Regions from separate parts of the Alteromonas sp. LMIT006 genome, predicted to be linked through region 2. Evidence: predicted binding sites of a transcription regulator. Region 2 holds the regulator's gene; each other region holds the start of a gene.
The links. Region 2 encodes FNR, which switches genes on or off when oxygen is low (the NO sensors DNR and NnrR bind a similar motif). Its sites were predicted from a motif close to TTGATCTAGATCAA; they were not measured.
Positions count from the first base shown of each region.

Region 1 (6,367 bases), 770 kb from region 2:
AGGTAAGTTACCCAATGCACGACTAATTCGCTCTCTGACGTCATTTGCAGCCGCATCAATATCACGTGAAAGATTAAACTCAATGGAAATACTCGATCGACCGTTGCGCGAAGAGGAATTGATGTTTTTGATTCCCTCGATACCGCTTATGCGATCTTCCAATAGTTGCGTGATACGAGTTTCAATAATTTCAGCAGACGCGCCTGGATAACTGGTATTAACAGATACAATAGGCGGATCGATATCTGGATATTCCCGAAGAGACAACAAACTAATTGCGACGAGCCCAAACACAATCAGAAGTAAGTTTACGACCGATGCAAAAACCGGACGTTTAACGGCCGTATCTGAAAGCCACATAATTTAGCCCTCGTTGCTGAGAACATTAAGCGAAGACCCGTCACGGATCCTCAAGGTGCCTTGGGTTACCACCTCATCTCCGGGCACTAATCCATCAAGGATTTGTACCTTGCCCGGACGACGAACACCGAGTTGCACTTGCGTTTTTACTGCCTTGCCGTCAACGACTTTAAACACAAACTGGCGATCTTCATCTGGCACTAATGCTTTTTCATCAATCACCAAGGTTTGCAACACGTCTTTTTGTAACACTACCTTGAGCAACATTCCAGGACGCAAGCGCCCATCGGCATTGTCAATCACAGTGCGCACGTTGATAGAACGTGTGACCGGATCGATGCGAGAATCAATACTTGTGATTTTTCCAGCAAAGGTGTCATTGGGATAGGCGCTCGTTGTGGCAAATACTTCTTGACCAACGGCAACAGTAGCAAGATGTTTTTCAGGCAACGCAAAATCCATTTTTAGTACCGATAAATCATCTAGTGTCGTCAACACTTCACCGGCTCGAACAAAAGCTCCGGTAGACACGTTGCGCAACCCCAACACACCAGAAAACGGAGCGGTGATCTGTTTATCTGCCAAATTGGCTTGTGCTACCGCTAATTGCGCTCGTAAGGCTTCTACTCGGGCATTTTGTTCATCAAGAAGTTGCTTGGACGTCGCGTTGGTCTGAGCCAAATTCTGTAACCGAGTTAACTGACGCAAAGCTTCGTCTAAATTTGTTTGAACCTCGTTGAAACGCGCTTTTTCTTGTGTTGCATTGAGTTGAATTAACAGAGTATCTTTGCTGACTTGTTGCCCGTCATCAAAATAAATAGCATCAATCACTTCTGAATCTTGCGCTGCAATTGTGATGGATTCATTTGCTCGACCTGTGCCTAATGCCTCTACGGTAATGGGCAACGCTTGCTGGCTAACAACTTGAGTAATTACGGGTGTTGCACGAGGTCCGCCGCGCCGTTGTTGATCTTCCGCTGGCCAATTCAAATAAACCAAAAAAATAACTAAAGCGATGACACCGTACCAAATTGGGGAACGTAGGGCGTTAAGCATGGGGATCCTTTTTATTTATAGTTATATATAATCTTTCACTAATGTATTATACATTCACCCGATTAATACCGACAATGCAAATGTTTAGATCTATTACCTTAGTCTTAAGCCTATGGTTTTTAAGTGGTTGTTCGCAACCCAGTAATGACTTTACAGCGACATGCCGCAGTGATGTATGGGCAATGTCAAATACGGCCATGACCTACGCGTGTGTCATTCGTTTTGATGACCAAATTCTATTACAACAAACCGATGGTCGATACAGCTTAATCTCACAGACGGGTGTTAATGTGTGCGCGGCACATAAGGGGCTATTTATTTCCACAGGCTGGAATGCAAAACTAGTAAACTTGGGACAAATAACACCATCGCAAATACAACTGCTTGCATGTTCTCTTGATAATGTCATTAACGCTAATCAATTTCCACGAACCAGCACAAGCGGCTTGGAATTAGTTTTGTTAGATCCTTTCACGCTGACGCACAAAAATCTTCATCATCCTGATGATCTCGTTGCAATCAAAAACACGTTTTTGCAAACCCCAAGTTCCAAATCCATCAGAGCAAACCTCGACTAAACTTTACACCCATTTAACAAATCCGCTACAATTAGATTGACTGGTCTAACCACATAAAGGATTTGCTATGCCTAAATATCGTGCTCCGCTCCGAGATTTACAGTTTTTACAACAGACATGGCTGGATTTAGATACTCATTATCAAGCTCTTGGTCTATCTGATTATGACAGTGAATTGGCGCAAAATATCCTCGAGCAGGGTGCTAAATTTGCCCAGGATGTCATTGCACCACTCAATCAAATAGGAGATGATCAGGGGTGTCGCTTGAAAAATGGCAAAGTTACAACGCCCGATGGATTTGCCCGGGCATACGCGGAATATATTGCCAATGGCTGGAATGCGATGCTCGGCGATGTCGCTTATGGCGGTTCTGCATTGCCTTATACCATGGCGGTTCCCATCCATGAGTGTCTTAATTCAGCTAACATCAGTTGGCGTTTAACCACTATGCTGACAGAATCAGCCATACTGGCATTAACCAAACACGGTTCGCAAGCGCTAAAAGACACCTATCTGGCTAAACTCATCAGTGGTGAGTGGACCGGCACGATGAATCTAACGGAACCTCATGCGGGCACTGATTTGAGTCTGTTGTCGACCAAAGCCGAACACCAAGATGACGGGTCGTATCGGATCACCGGCACCAAAATATTCATTACCGGCGGCGATCACGATTGGACTGATAATATTATCCACATGGTGCTCGCGCGGTTGCCGGATGCGCCACCAGGAGTGAAAGGCATTAGTTTATTTTTGGTCCCCAAAATCACAATCGATGATCAAGGAAATTTAGGTGCAGCAAACTCGCTTAGCGTGGGTAGTTTGGAGCACAAAATGGGGATCAAGGGCTCCCCAACGTGTGTTATGCATTACGATGGCGCCATTGGCTATCTTGTAGGGGAAGAAAATAACGGTTTAGCGTGTATGTTTACCATGATGAATGATGCACGGTTTCAAGTTGGATTAGAAGGCCTAGGTACCGCTGAAATCGCTTATCAAGGCTCCCTAGCCTATGCTAGTGATCGCTTACAATCACGCAGTCCATCTGGTGCTGTAACCCCTTCAAAAAAAGCAGACCCGATCCTTGCCCAGCCAGACGTCAAACGCATGTTATTGACACAAAAATCATTGGCCGAAGGTTGTCGCGCCATGTCTTTGTGGTACGCCAAACTGATGGATATTGAAAAGCATGGTGAACCTGAACAACAATCTCACGCCTCACACGTGATCGCATACTTAACGCCAATTACAAAAGCCTTTTTTACGGATATTGGCACCGAAGCTGCGCATCATGGCATTCAAATATTGGGTGGACATGGTTACATCCGCGAATGGGGCATGGAACAGCTACTTCGTGATAATCGAATTGCACAGTTGTACGAAGGGACCAACGGGATCCAGGCGGGTGATTTGATCGGGCGCAAGTTGACACGCAGTCATGGCGAATATCTTCGCGCAACACAAATCGAACTCGCTAGGTTAATTGACAGGATCCAAGATGAGCAGCTTGTCGATAAGGCACAACAACTGCTGGATGATTGGTATCACACATCGCAATCATTAATGGGGACTTCTGCTGCAACGAGCGCCAGTCAAGCGCATGATTATTTGCAATATTGTGGGTATCAAGTTACTGGGATATTGTGGTGTTCAGTTTTAGATACGCTTAATCAAGTTGAAGATTCACTTTACACAGAAAATAAGTCTTTCACTGGGCAGTTTTATTTAAAATACATTTTGCCTCGAGCAGAACATCATAAATCATTACTCTCATGTGCAGAATGCGTAAACGACATCCCCTTAAAGGTGTTTACGCTCGATTAATTTTGCGCGATATCTTCAGCAATGTTGCGCTTGAACCACGAGCGCAACATATTTTTTTCGTAACGCAAAAATTCATGACTGAAAAAAGGATTGTGACGTTGGTTAAAACTCATGTCTTTTATCGAGTCTTCAGCCGCTTTTATTTGAACTCCATTGGCGTCCAAGATGCGCCAGCTTAAGTCCATTCGAGGAATATGTACATCTTTCACTAAACGAACATCTTGGCCACCAGAGCCCAAACCAACAAAGCTTGCAGGAAATACCTGTCCGGCAAGATCTAAATCCGTCACAGTGATCTCAAAGCGCTGCCCATCAGGGAGCTCTGAAGCAAGTTGAGCAAAATAGTCGCTGAGTTCCTTAAACACGTGTTTAGCGAATTTGGTTCGACCTTGATTGACCGGCTTCACATCATTAAATGAGCGATAGTCTTGCCATATAATGGACACTCGCTCTATTTCTGACACAATGTCTTGTGCTGATTCTTCCGCGTTAGCTTGCATCTGTGCAAAAAAACTTACCACAACAAAACTAATGATTAGGGCACGCATTACGTTTACCTCAACGTCGGTCGATAATTACAAAAAGTTACATTTACCAATCTAGCAAAAACCACAGTATTTCACTAGATGGCTAAGGTAAAGTTCAGATTGAATTCAGACTAAACCAAGCAAAGATTTACATTTAATTCACGCAAAACATACAGTTAGATAACAAAAAACACAGCAAAACATTGATATACTTCAATAAAGGAACCGGACTCATCATTTATAATCGAAATAGTTGAGTCAACCAATCAAGGTGTCACATGAGCGAACAAATCCCTATCAAGGTTATACCTCCAGAGCAAAAACCCAAAACCGTACCCAAACGCGTAACGGTTAAACCAGCAGATGATGCTGGGCAAACACAATATCCCGCTCGCTCACGTATCTATGTTCGCGCCGTAAAAGGCACCATTGAAAATTTCCGTCGGTTCTTTGGTTTTATTTTCCTCGCCTTGTTTGCGGTCATTCCGTGGCTTACATATAACGGGCAGCAAGCTATTTTATTTGATATTCCTGAGCAACGTTTTACCCTTTTTGCAATGACGCTTTGGCCACAAGACTTAACAGTATTGGCTTATATATTCATTGTGGCGGCGTTTGCATTATTTTTTGTCACCACCTTTGCCGGACGTGTATGGTGTGGTTTCATGTGCCCACAAACGACTTGGGTCTATATGTTCATCTATTTTGAAGAACTGTTTGAAGGTAATGCCAACAAACGCATGAAGCTTGACCAACGCAAAATGGATACCGATAAGTTCTTGCGCAAATCCGCCAAACACACAACGTGGTTATTGATATCACTCCTTACGGCGATGACGTTTGTGGGTTACTTTACTCCGATACGAGAACTATTTATTGACGTGGTCACACTTGATACGAGTTTTTGGGCCGCGTTTAGTATTTTATTGTTCGCTGGATGTACCTATGGCAACGCTGGTTGGATGAGAGAAATCATGTGCTTACACATGTGTCCTTATGCGCGTTTCCAATCGGCTATGTTTGACAAAGATACTTTCACCGTAGCATACGATGCCAAACGGGGTGAAGGAAGAGGACCACGTTCGCGCAAAGCCACAACAGAACAATTGCAAGCCAAAGGATTAGGAGATTGCATCGATTGCAACTTATGTGTACAAGTCTGTCCGACGGGTATTGATATACGCAATGGTCTGCAATACGAGTGCATTAACTGCGGTGCATGTGTGGATGCATGTAATGGTGTCATGGACAAGATGGGCTATGCCAAAGGCTTAATTAGCTTTACCTCAGAGCATGAACTTGCGGGCGGCAAAACCAAAATAATTCGTCCTAAATTAATTGGTTACGCCGTGGTTTTAGCCGTCATGACAGGTTTACTTGCAGCAGATTTTATGAGTCGTAAACCGCTTGATTTGGATATTATTCGTGACCGGAATTCCTTGTATCGAGAGACGAATCAGGGTCTAATTGAAAATGTCTTTACCTTAAAAGTGCTCAATAAATCACAACAAATTCGTACCTTTGACTTGAGTGTCTCAGGCCTTGCCACGTATGAGTGGATCGGCGAGCAACACGTCACTGTCGGCGGTGGTGAAGTGTTAAATCTTCCAATCAGTATTGCCACCGATGCTTATAACCTTGAAGAACGCGTGACTGAAATATACTTTACGTTAAGTACCACCGATAGTGATGGAGAAGTGATCAGCATTGAAGAGCCAGCTAAATTCCTATATCGTTAAGCGCAATTTATACGCTTTAGGAAGAGCATGACAGCGCAATTTGGCTCAGCGACGGATTTTACGTTTGCCCAACTTTCTCCCGATGTGATACTCAATGCCCTTGAGTCCATCGGGATTTATCCTACCTCGGGTTTACTGGCTCTAAATAGCTATGAAAATAGAGTGTACCAGTTTGCGACCGAAGACGCTCGCTATGTGGTCAAATTTTACCGCAGTGGGCGTTGGTCTGATGCTCAGATCCAAGAAGAACACGATTTTTCTCTGGAACTTGAGCGCAACGAA
Region 1 is NZ_CP101291.1:1,077,509-1,083,875, reverse strand. It holds gene NLG07_RS05065 (efflux RND transporter permease subunit) at 1-360, opposite strand, end outside; gene NLG07_RS05060 (efflux RND transporter periplasmic adaptor subunit) at 364-1,416, opposite strand; gene NLG07_RS05055 (hypothetical protein) at 1,497-1,994, shown strand; gene NLG07_RS05050 (acyl-CoA dehydrogenase family protein) at 2,062-3,819, shown strand; gene NLG07_RS05045 (DUF3016 domain-containing protein) at 3,816-4,367, opposite strand; gene ccoG (cytochrome c oxidase accessory protein CcoG) at 4,625-6,085, shown strand; gene NLG07_RS05035 (serine/threonine protein kinase) at 6,113-6,367, shown strand, end outside.
Region 1: the regulator FNR is predicted to act here: its motif matches at 4,550-4,563, upstream of ccoG (cytochrome c oxidase accessory protein CcoG).

Region 2 (6,367 bases):
AGGGAACGCCATGTATTGGGCAAATTTTTCTATATCTCGTTCTTTGTTATAAGCAAGCGGACGAATAACAATATGCTCACCATTATCACTGACTAATTTTGGGGGCATACTTTTGAGGCGACCCCCGTGAAACATATTCAAAAATAATGTCTCCAGCATATCATCGCGATGATGGCCTAATGCTATTTTGGTTGCGCCAAGCTCTTTGGCCGTGCGATACAAAATGCCACGGCGCAAACGAGAACACAAAGAGCAAGTTGTTTTACCCTCAGGGATCTTGTCTTTAACAATACTATAGGTATCTTCGGTGACTATTTGAAAATCGACGCCAAGATTTTTTAAATACTCGGGTAAAATATGTTCAGGAAATCCAGGTTGTTTTTGATCTAAGTTGACTGCAACAAGTGAAAACTGAATCGGGGCTACTCGTTGTAAATACAACAGTGTATCAAGTAATGTGTAGGAATCTTTGCCTCCAGAGAGGCAAACCATCACTTTATCGCCGTCTTCAATCATATTGTAATCGATAACCGCTTTACCGGTTTCGCGACGAATGCGTTTAATCAGTTTGTTGATGGAAGTGGATGGTTTTGTTGCGGTGGCTAATGTATCAGACATGCATGCGCCTTAATGCCTAGTGATTGAATCGACGCGATTATATCAGTTAATGTAAGGGTGGAACAAATCCATCCGGTTTGACTGCTAAAACATCACATTTAATACTATCAATTATAAATTCTGCAGATTGACCTAATGTTTTGGAAGCCATTCCCATATCGCCAATACTGCCAATGACTAACAAAGATGCACTTAATGATGAAATAACGGAAGGGATCACCTCGTGCGGTTCTCCTTCAACAACATGTCGGTTTGTCTTAGCAACAGAGAAGCGATCACCAAACATATCTAGTGCTTGGAAGTGATGGTTTTGAATCGCTCTCGCCAATACTGAATAAGTAAAACTTTGTGTCGATTTACTCATTGGTTGGGGCACGGATGGATAGGCATTTACTAAGTGCACTTGGCTAGAGTAAATACTGGCAATTTCATCTGCGCATTCAGTGAGTTTTTCATTTAGCAGTGAGTGAGAACGATCTTCAAAGCCGGTATTCACCGCTGTGACAATATGTTCATAGTGCGTTTCTTGAGTTTGACTGACGAGCAACACCGGAAACGGAGATTTGCGTATCAAGTGCCAATCTAAAGGCGTAAAGACCGGAGAAGTCACTACCGGATCATGCTTCATTGACTTAATGATGAGATCCGCCTTTTCTTCGCGAGCAGTTTCTATAACAGACTCATAAACACGCGGATGCCAATGTACCGCTGTGAGCGTGGTTCGTGGGAGTTCATATTTCTCGAGTAGGTCTTCTAGCCAGCTGTATCTATCTGCAATGTACTCAGCCCTAAACTCTTCTCTCTCTTTCTCGCTGAGCATGTGTTTAAGCTCGTAACCAGCGTGATATACAGAAAGCATCACCATTAATTTGGCATTGATTTTGTTGGCTAATGATAAACCTCGAATTAGCGCCGGTTGTTGCGTCTGATTCGGCTCAATAACGACTAAAATGGACTCTAAATTAATCATACTAGCATGCGTTGTGTAGGATTATCTTGCTCTAATTTTCCTTGTGAACGCATCACCATCGCATCAAAATCTAAAATTGAAATTAACTTACCATCGACTTTAATGAGCTGTTCTTTTTGAAAGCGTGTTAATAATCGACTGATCGTTTCTACCGTTAACCCTAAATAGTTACCGATTTCATTACGGGTCATTGTCAGGTTAAATTCTTTGCTTGAGTAACCACGCTCAGTAAAACGCTTGGCTAAATGTGTCAAAAAATGAAGTAGACGTTCTTGTGCCGTGCGTTTATTTAAAAGCATCATCATTTGATGGTTTTGCTCGATTTCTGCACTCATGTGCGACATGATTTGATTGCGCAGTTTAGGAAAGCGCTCTGCCACTTCATTGAGTGTTTGATAGGGCAACTCACAAACCATAGCCGTTTCTAAAGCAACGGTATTACTGGTATAACTATTACCGGATAATGCATCAAAACCAATCAAATCACCTGGTAAGTGAAAAGCAACAATTTGCTCTTGGCCATCAGCCGTGGCCACGTAGGATTTGAATGAACCAGTACGCACGGCATAAAGCGAACGGAAAGGCGTATTCGCTCTAAGCAGATAATCATGCTTATGTAACGGTCGCTTGCGTTCAATGATATCATCTAATGAATCAAGTTCGTCAGAGTTTAAGGAAACCGGCAAACATAAATGACTAAAACTGCATGATTGGCAGTGTATAGAAAGTTCCGAATTTTTCATAAATACCACGCGCTCTTAAGTGTTGTAAATTTTTATTATCGTTATCTAATAATAGAATTTACATCTATATTGTTAAGTATAGCAATGAAATTGAATAGATAATAATCACACCACCCATAATTTTTCGTGATGTTGGGTGGGATAATATTTGCTGTAAACGGTCAGAACTCAACGCGACAGCTACGATGGCGGGTGCAGTGCCGAGCCCAAAAAACATCATGAAAAGGGCACCATGCCAAGGCTCAGAAACGGTTAAAGTCCAAGTTAATGTTGTATAGACTAAACCACAAGGCAACCAACCCCAGATCACTCCATAAGGTATTGCTTTTAAAGCATTATCTAAAGGTAAAAAATATTTCGAAAGGGGTTTTAATAAGCTGAATATTGGCGTAAAAAAGCGTTCAATATGTCGAATTAGCAACCACCAACCCGCAACATAAAGTCCCAATAAGCACATCAAAATGGCAGATAAAATTTGCAAAAAATTAAGTGGAATTAATCCAGAATTACCAATATGTGTGCCAAACCAAGCAACGCCAAACCCAGCTAAAGTATAACTAAAAATACGACCAAAGTTGTATCCTGCGATCAGCATCCATTTCCCTACATCGGGTTTTGCACTGAATAATAAACTGCTCGCAATACCGCCACACATTCCTAAACAATGAGTACTACCTGCGATACCGAGTAAAAATGCGGTAAAAAGTAATTCAATCACGTTTATGTTGTTCAGATTTAGGGGAGGGAGTCACATCATCATCGAACAAGATACTGTGCCCCTGGCGTTCTAAATCTTCGAATTGGTTGTTTTTAACTGCCCAAAAAAAAGCAACAATGGCGACCGCAACGATAATGATGGCAATGGGAATCAATACATATATTATGTTCATAAAGTGACATCCATTAGTTAAGTTGTCTAAATCGCAATAAACGCGCTGAGTTGTAGACAACGATTAAAGAGCTCAGAGACATTCCAAGCGCAGCTTGCCAAGGTGTCAGGACACCCATAATTGCAAATGGCAATACCACGACATTATATCCTAATGCCCACATAAAATTTTGTTTAATTGTGCGTTTGGTTTTTGCTGCCAGAGCGGTCAATAGTGGTAATTGAGCAAGGTGTTCTTGCAACAAAATAACATCCGTACTGTGTTTGGTGAAATCCGAGGCATTGCCAACCGTCACTGCGACATCAGCTTGTGCCAAAACCGGCGCATCGTTAATGCCATCACCAAGCATCATGATGACTTTTTTACTGGATTGTAATTCGGTTAAGATAGACAGCTTATCTTCAGGTCGACAACCGTGGTGGGCTTCTTTGACATTGAGAGTTTCTGCAACCTCGGATACATGTTTCGCAGCGTCACCACTGATAATCGAAAGTGAGTAGGCGTCAGCCAGTGCTGAGACAACTTCTGTTGTGTGTGGCTTTAATGCGTCAGTGAGCCAATATGCAGCAATGATTTGTTCGTTTTTACTTACGAAAACGGTTGCATTGAGAATGTGATTGGAGATAGCGCATGGCATAAATTTAGCGTTTCCAATACGGTACAAGGCCCCTTCATATTCACCACAAATACCTTGATTGATCACAACTTTAACGTCTTTTACGCTAATTGGATTACTACATTCAAAGGCTCGTGCTATGGGGTGTTCAGAAAATTGCTCAATACTAGCAACAATTGAATCAATAAGATTTTTTTGCGTTTCATCTGCATACCATGTTTGGGCAATACTAAATGCTCCAGTAGTAAGAGTGCCTGTTTTGTCAAAGACGATATGATTGACTTTGGTAATGCGTTCAAGTGTATCAGCTCGTTTAATTAAAACACCGGCTTTTTGTAACCTAGCCATAGCGGTTGTTAAAGCACTTGGGGTAGCTAAACCCAATGCGCAAGGACAAGTTGCAATCAATATTGATACGGTGATCCAAAACGCATTGTCGTTACCTAAATAAGACCAAGTAAAGAATGTTACGGTTGAAATGAATAGTACCGCGAAGACAAAATACTGCGATAGTCGGTCTGCCATTTGTGCTACTTTCGGTTTATGCGACATTGCACTCTCTTGCAAGCGTGCTATTTTATTGACCAAAGATTCTTCAAGTGTCTGCGTAACCATCATTTGCAAAGGTTGAGCTTGATTCAGTGTGCCGCCAAAGACCTTATCGCCAGGCGCTTTACTGACGGGAACAAACTCTCCTGTCAACATCGATTCTTCGATGAAACTAGTGCCTTCTATGATGACCCCATCAACGGGGATCGTATCTCCAGCTTTGACTAACACTGTTTGGTTTGGTTTAAGTTGTTTGGCTAAAACGATCTCTGTGTTCTGGTTGTCTTGAATAAGATGCGCGGATAAAGGGATATATTGCATCGAGTTAGATGCGATCTCAGTGGCTTGATAACGAGCTCGATGTTCTAAAAAGCGGGAACTGAGCAAAAAGAAAATAAACATGCAGATGGATTCAAAATACACATCGCCATCTCCTAAGATGACTGCTTTTATTCCTGCAAAATAAGTCCCTAGGATAGCAATGGAAACTGGGAGATCCATATTGACACCACGAGCGAGTAGGGCACGAATGGCACCTAGATAAAACGTAGATCCAGAATAAAAGACGACTGGAGTCGTTAATACCAAGGAGATCCAATGAAAATACTCAGCCATGGTCTCGTCGATGTTACCCAACCAGTCAAAGTAGAAGCCAAACGATAGCATCATAACTTGCATCGTCATCAAACCCGCCAAACCAAGTTGCTTGATAAAGCGTTTATGCTGTTCTTGATACATCTGCTCGTGTTCTTCTGCCGAGAACGGTCTTGCGGTATAGCCAATGGCCGCAAATTGTTTGAGTATTTCCGACAAGCTTATGTGTGCCGGATCCCATTTGACCATTGCTCGCGATGTTGAGACATTCACTGAGTTTTGGCTGATCCCAGCAACTTTACTCAGGTGCCTTTCAATCAGCCAGCCACATGCAGCACAAGTGATGCCTTCCAAAGTTAACTGAACCGATTTTAATTGACCTTCATCGGTCACAAAGTCAGCTTGTAATTCAGCAGCATCAAAAATCGATAGTTGTTCTAATATCGCTTGTTCTTCTAAACCGTTTTCTGCTTTGGCGGCTGGTGCCGTGCGGAATTTGTAATAGTCAGTGAGACCATGTTCAACGATAGCTTCGGTCACTGCCAGACAGCCCGGACAACACATAGTTTCTATGTTATCAAATACTGCCGTTTGATAGTTGGTATCAGGTGGGTTTGGAAGCCCACAGTGAAAGCAATCCGAGGCGCTCACATTCATCACTCAGGTACAAAAAGAAAGGGCTTAGCTTGGGGTAAAAAGCGTATTTGCTGGATTTTCCAAGTCTGGTCCAATGGCATAAGCGTAATTTTCCATTTACTCGTGATGTCTTGCTCGAAATTACCACGATACACACCGCTAGCATCTCGACTTAACATGATACTAAAATCCTTGGCGGCCAGAGTTGTGTGATAAAAGGTTAAGGATAGTGCTTCGCCAGATTCTGGGGCTCCTTGGAGAAAGGTCAACGCCACAGTACCATTTTCAATTTCAAGTTGTGTTTCGATCCCAAGTTGTCTAGCTGCTTCTACTTTATCAAGACGGGCATTAATCACACGTCCTTCCTTATAGTAATCATCAACCACAAGACTGTTTTCAGTCGACACAGCAAGGTGAAAATAATTGATGGAAAAAATCATCGACGCGAGCGGCACACAAATCAAAAACCAAGGCCAAAAATGTTTATACCAAGGTTTTGTATCTTCAATAGGGGATGGGGGTGCCATCGTTATTCTCCGCGGTTCATAGAATAAAAAGCCCCGTAAAAACGAGGCTTAATCTTACTTAATAATGATGTTTAGTTCTCGTTAGACAAGCTGTATACATATGCAGCAACCACGTGAATTTTATCATCACCTAAGGTTTTATTAAATGCTGGCATGACACCATTGCGACCATACTTGAGCGTTTCTGTCACGGCGCGTTTACTGCCACCGTATAACCAGACGTT
Region 2 is NZ_CP101291.1:1,850,031-1,856,397, forward strand. It holds gene ttcA (tRNA 2-thiocytidine(32) synthetase TtcA) at 1-618, opposite strand, end outside; gene uspE (universal stress protein UspE) at 665-1,588, opposite strand; gene fnr (fumarate/nitrate reduction transcriptional regulator Fnr) at 1,585-2,331, opposite strand; gene NLG07_RS08665 (sulfite exporter TauE/SafE family protein) at 2,396-3,049, opposite strand; gene ccoS (cbb3-type cytochrome oxidase assembly protein CcoS) at 3,042-3,221, opposite strand; gene NLG07_RS08675 (heavy metal translocating P-type ATPase) at 3,235-5,637, opposite strand; gene NLG07_RS08680 (FixH family protein) at 5,637-6,143, opposite strand; gene ccoP (cytochrome-c oxidase, cbb3-type subunit III) at 6,215-6,367, opposite strand, start outside.

Region 3 (6,367 bases), 1.1 Mb from region 2:
ACTGGGGTTGTGTTCACTCGCTGCCCCGTCCATAATTCAAAGCTCTTTGCCGCTTGGCCAACTAACATACCCAAACCATCGCTGCAGGTTTTTGCACCGGCTTTCATCGCCTGTTGCATGAATGCAGTTTGCCCTGGCAGATATACCATGTCGTATGCCATCTCAATATTTTGATAAAGATTTTTTGGCATATCAGGAAGCTGTTTTTGTAAGGATAAGGTGGTTGCGTTGACGATCACATCATAGCGTTCATTACGCACGCTATCAAAACCACCGGCTGTTAGCTTCTTATGTGAAAACGCTTGAACCAGCTCACGAGCCCTTTGTACATTGCGATTCACTATGTGGATAGATGCAACATGTTGATTAATAAAAGGCATAATGACACCACGCGCTGCTCCACCAGCTCCAATCAATAATATCCGCTTGTCTTTTAATGCTTGATCCTGGCGCAAAATATCCTGCATCAATCCCGGCCCATCCGTATTGTGTCCAAGCAAACCATTAACGGTTTTATATAAGGTATTCACCGCTCCTGCCGTTTTGGCTTCATCGGTTAACTCATCCGCAAGCGCAAACGCTTCCTCTTTAAATGGCGTCGTGACATTGAGGCCAATGTGATTTTTTTTACTGAAAAAATCCGCCACCGCCTCTTTAAATAAATGCTTTTCAACAAGGATTGCATCGTATTGAATATCCACACCAGCTTGAGCTGCAAACATGTGGTGAATAAAAGGGGATTTAGATTGAGCAATGGGATTGCCCATCACAGCAAAGTACTGCATCGCATTATACTCCGTTCAACGAATGCCAATGGTAATGCCCGTACTTTACCGTAATTAATACCGATGAACTATTAAAACTTATAAGCTAATGACAGGGTATAGACCATAGGATCAATCGTAACGGTTTCGACATTACCTGCGTTAAACGTGGCTTCTGTTTCAATGTCAATATAGCGAACAGAGGCATTTAAGCCCAAGTTATCGCTGAACATATAATCAAAACCGACCTGAGCCGACAAGCCAAACGATGCATCCAATTCCAAGTCATCCACACCTAATGCATCTTGATTGGCTTGCGTAAATTCTTCATCAAAAAAGATTGTGTAGTTTAAGCCAACTCCAGCATATGGCTGGAATACAGCTGACGGCTCAGCAAAGAAATAATTCACTGTCACCGTGGGGGGTAAATGCGTGACTTCTGCTAATTTTGCGCCATTAGCGGTTAGGTTGACATCGTGCTTAAACGGCGTCGCAGCGAGTAGTTCGACATTGATGATATCTGTGACAAAATAAGCAACGTTCAGACCAAGTTGAGCATTACTATCAACTGCCAATCTGGTATTTAAGACGCTTGCATCGCCACCAACCAATACTGGAGAAGATGAATCGTCTGGGGATACTTGTGTCACGCCAACACGTACAACAATATCGCCCTTTTCATAAGCCAACGCCGGAGCAGAAAGAGAAGATGCAGCTATCAGAGCAAGTGGCAGTAATGTAGTTTTCATAATATGTGTTCTCTATGTGTAATTAAACTAAACACAGTATGCTAAAGAACCCATATATTTGATTTGATCTAGAACAATGCGCAGTATGCGCTGCGCATTATCGGCTCCAAAGATTGATATAGATCAGATATTGTTTGACGATAACCAATCTTGTGGGGTCAAAAAGGATGACAATTTACCCTGTGCAGAATCTGGAGCAGGCTGATAATTATATTCCCAACGCGCCAATGGCGGCATCGACATCAGAATGGATTCGGTGCGACCACCGGTTTGTAACCCGAATAAGGTACCGCGGTCGTAGACCAGGTTAAATTCCACATAGCGCCCACGACGATAGAGCTGAAAATCGCGCTCCATTGCACCGTATTCACAGCTCTTGCGACGCTCAATAATCGGAATATACGCATCTAGGTACCCCTTGCCAACCGCCTGCATATAAGCAAACGATGACGCAAAATCCGGCGCATTGAGATCATCAAAAAACAATCCACCTACCCCGCGAGTTTCATTGCGATGTTTAAGGTAAAAATACTCATCACACCACTTCTTGTATTTTGGATACACATCCTCACCAAACGGTTCTGACAAATCCTTGGCTACCGTATGCCAATGCACAACGTCTTCTTTGAATGGAAAAAAAGGGGTCAAATCAAAACCGCCCCCGAACCACCAGATAGGATCCTCGCCTTCTTTTTCAGCAACAAAAAATCGCACATTTGCATGAGAGGTTGGAATGTATGGATTGTGTGGATGAATCACCAGTGATACACCCATTGCTTGAAAGTTTCGCCCAGCCAGTTCAGGACGAGCGGCCGTTGCCGACGCGGGCATTTGCGAACCAAACACATGTGAAAAATTCACCCCGCCTTGCTCAATCACGGCGCCATGGGTAAGCACTCTCGTGCGACCACCGCCACCTTCTGCGCGCGCCCAGTTATCCTCTTTGAAACTGCCTTTACCATCTGACAATTCTAAGGTTTGACAAATATCGTCTTGTAACTTGAGTAAAAACGCTTTGACTTGTTCGATCTGTTGGGCGGTCACCGCTTGCATATTCTTTCCTAGCTTTGTGTTTAATCGCGCAGCACCACACCGGTGAGAGCATCCGTTATCTTACTTGGTCTGGCGGTACGATCAACCTCTCCGTCGACTTTATAAACTGAATCACCAAAGTATTCTTTGATTTGGGCCAGATCTCTTGCGGGTTCTTTCCCTGAAGGGTTGGCACTGGTGGACACCATCGGTTTATTTATCGCGTCACACAATACCTTAACGGTTGGATGAGCAGATACCCGAACGGCTAGACTATTTCGTCCACCGCTTAATAAATCCGATATCTCAGGTCGTTTGGGAATGATCCACGTATATGGACCAGGCCAGGTATCACAAGCCGCTTGCCACTGTTCAGCAGTCAATTTATCTTTATCCACATACGCTTCAAGCTGTGCAAAATGACTGGCGATCAAAATAACGCCTTTGTCTTGAGGACGCGTCTTGGTATCCAGCACTCGTTGCACCGCATCCAAATTGTCTGGATCACACCCTAGCCCGAACACAGCCTCAGTCGGATAAGCAATCACTTGTCCGGACTGAAATGCTTCACAAAATTCAGATAAATTGAGATCTTTCATAGGTATTATGGTTGTTGATTGGTTATATGGTCACACTTTGGATACTGACTACATCCCCAAAAGGTTTTGCCTGATTTATTCATCCGCGCAACATAATGCCCCGTTTTGCATTTCGGACAAAAAACCTGAGTCTCTACTGGGTCAGCTTGTGGGTTAAGTGAGCCAATATAATGGCAATCAGGAAATGCGGTACATCCTAAAAACATACCGTACTGACCTTTTTTGATTGCCAAATCACTGGCACATTCCGGACAAGGAGTGCCTGACATGACTTTAATCGTGCTGTCATCATCACTCTTAGGGTTATGAATGTATTCACACTGTGGATAATTGGAACAACCGATGAAAGATTGTTTTTTGCTGAATTTCTGCTGTAACGGAGCATTGCACTGAGGACAATCACCATAAGCTTGAGCCAGTGCCTGGCTCGGCATGTTGCTAAAGAGCGTTGTGTCTATTTTACTCATGAGCGGTAATGTAAATCCCCAAAATAGCGCTTAATGCACTGGCCCTTCGGCAACATCGAACAGCAGGTTTTCCATTTGTGCATAAGCGGTTTCACGACCCGGGGCATTAAACAATACCATCAAAATAACCCATTTGAGGTCTTCTAGACCAAAATCTTTGCTTTCGATTTCCATAACCCGATCAATAACCATCTCACGCGTAATATTATCCAAAACATTAATCTGTTCTAAAAACATGATAAAGCCTCGAGCTTGGGCATCCAAAACCGCTAATTCCGGTTCGCAATACACACGTGTTATGGCTGTGTTATTAGTACCAATGAGATAAGGGGTTTGCTCTGATTCTTGTAAGGCTGCTAGTTTCTCTAACCACAATAACGCTTTGTAAATCTCATCGTGATGAAAGCCGGCTCTGACGAGTTCTTCGGTCAGCTCTTCTTGGTCATAATGAAATTCCGACTCATTGTGAATCAGACTTTCAAATAAATACATCAAGATATCAAACATGATTGCGCCCTCTTATTCTGGTATAGCCACCGGCTCTTTGCTGTACGTATCCAGACAATTCTAACGTGCTTAACTGACTCAACACTTCGGCAATGGGTAATTGCGTTCTGCTCACAATGTCGTCCACAGACGTTACATCTAGTCCTACACTATCTAACAAAAGTGGATTTGCCAAGTCTTGTGTGAGTGTTTTACGATTTTCTTCTATAATGTCAACATTGGGTCTCTCCTTTAGGTTTTCAACATTTGGATAAAAAGAGAGCACATCGTCAACATGATTCAGTAGCATGGCACCTTGTTGAATAAGTTGATGACAGCCCCAGTTCTGCTCATCCAGCACGTTTCCCGGCAAAGCAAACACATCTCGGTTTTGCGCGATGGCGTGTTGCGCCGTCACCATAGTGCCAGAACGCAGGCCAGCCTCAATTATGCAGACACCATGAGATAAGCCACTGACAATGCGATTACGCCTTGGGAAAAAATAAGGTTTGGCAGATTGATGCGGTAAAAACTCACTGATGACGCATCCCCCTTTTGCTGTAATTTCTTGGCGAAGTGCTTGATGCGCTTGTGGATAAGTATAATTCATCCCATGCCCTAAGACCGCCACAGTTGTCCCACCAACCGATAACGCGCCACGATGGGCTGCTGCATCTATACCTTGAGCAAGACCAGAAACGACGACCCAACCACGTTTGGCCAATCCTTGAGATAATGCCTCACTCACTTTTCTAGCCGGTTCGCTTGGATGACGATTGCCTACCACTGAGATGGCCACCCTTTCTAATACTCGCACATCACCTTGCACAAAAAGAAACAGAGGCGGATCACTGATTTGTTTGAGCCAGCACGGGTATCGACTGTCATGTAAGGGCACAAAATGAGTGTCTTTTGGCAACTTAAAAGGTATTGGGGTACCCGTTACGTAACGCTTAATGCAATGAATCTGAGAGTGAGCCAGTCCCATATTGCTCAATCGGTCATCCGCAACGAATGCCAATCGATGCACTGGTTCATCAAGCAATTGCGCCAGTTGATAAATCGTGGCTAAACCTATATTAGGACATTCGTATAAGCCCAAATACGACGCTATGGATGTGTTATATGTATCGCTCATGGTAAGACTCCGAATAAATGAAGCCTATATGCTCGAGCCGACCACGTTTTTGATTCAACTTATGGGCGGCCTGAAAGCGCTCCGATGGATATAGCAGATTGTGCATTGAGCACATAGCCATAACTTAAATTCGCTTGTGAATGCACGATGACCACCTCGCCCACTTTCAAATCAGGTTGAGGCATACCGCCATGCACTAACCAACTTGATTCATCCACATAGATTGTACGATGCACAGTGTGTTGAATATCCAGTCCTGCTTGATACAGCCCCATAATTAAACCCAAGGACAAAGGCTCAGCATGTTGCACAATCACAATATCTCCTTGTGCGAATATCTCTCTTGGCTCTAGACCACCGATCACAACACCCACTTCTTCTTGCGCTAGATGCAAAAACAAATCTTCTGGCAATATTGTCTGAGAAGGCAACAGCCAGTCACCTTGCATGATTTCTTTGTTTTGCTCAAAGACTCTCACCAACCCTCGTTGTTTATTATGCAACTCAGCAACTTCAACATCTGCAATATGATGGGCCACTGTGGCCAGTGGCTCACCATCAATAGAATAGAGTATATGTGACTCACGCACCGCATGTAACTGACCTACCGACCAGTTTTGGGGTAATTGCGCAAATAGTATATCGTGTTTGGCAAACAATAAACTGCCGTTTTGATTGCCTAATATTCGCCCGTGTCCTCGCTCTGATAAATTGAGTACCCGGTCTTGATTAAGATGCGCCAGAACCTTTTGCCAATCAAAATTCCGAATTGGCTCGGGCATTTTGACTGTGCGCTTTCCCTTAGGTAATAAGGTCAGGCTCGGTTTGGCTCGTTGGATCTGTAACTGAGGTTCGCCATCAATATAGCGAATGCGAATACTGTCACCTGGATAAATCCAGTGCGGGTTAATGATTTCGGGATTATTTCGCCAAAGTTTTGGCCAGAGCCATGGATCATTGAGGAACAACTCGGAAATATCCCACAGCGTATCGCCTTTCACTGCGGTATAAACCGTTGGCGCATCGCTGCGAATTATGACCTTAGTTGGACGAACTTGCGCCGTGAGATTAAACGTCATACCCCCGCCTATCAGACATAAGATTATATTGTATCGCCACCTATAATTCGGCA
Region 3 is NZ_CP101291.1:716,757-723,123, reverse strand. It holds gene aroE (shikimate dehydrogenase) at 1-785, opposite strand, end outside; gene NLG07_RS03420 (OmpW family protein) at 857-1,513, opposite strand; gene hemF (oxygen-dependent coproporphyrinogen oxidase) at 1,637-2,566, opposite strand; gene NLG07_RS03410 (Sua5/YciO/YrdC/YwlC family protein) at 2,587-3,144, opposite strand; gene NLG07_RS03405 (topoisomerase DNA-binding C4 zinc finger domain-containing protein) at 3,150-3,611, opposite strand; gene NLG07_RS03400 (DUF494 family protein) at 3,642-4,118, opposite strand; gene dprA (DNA-processing protein DprA) at 4,111-5,235, opposite strand; gene NLG07_RS03390 (LysM peptidoglycan-binding domain-containing protein) at 5,295-6,314, opposite strand.
Region 3: the regulator FNR is predicted to act here: its motif matches at 1,577-1,590, upstream of NLG07_RS03420 (OmpW family protein).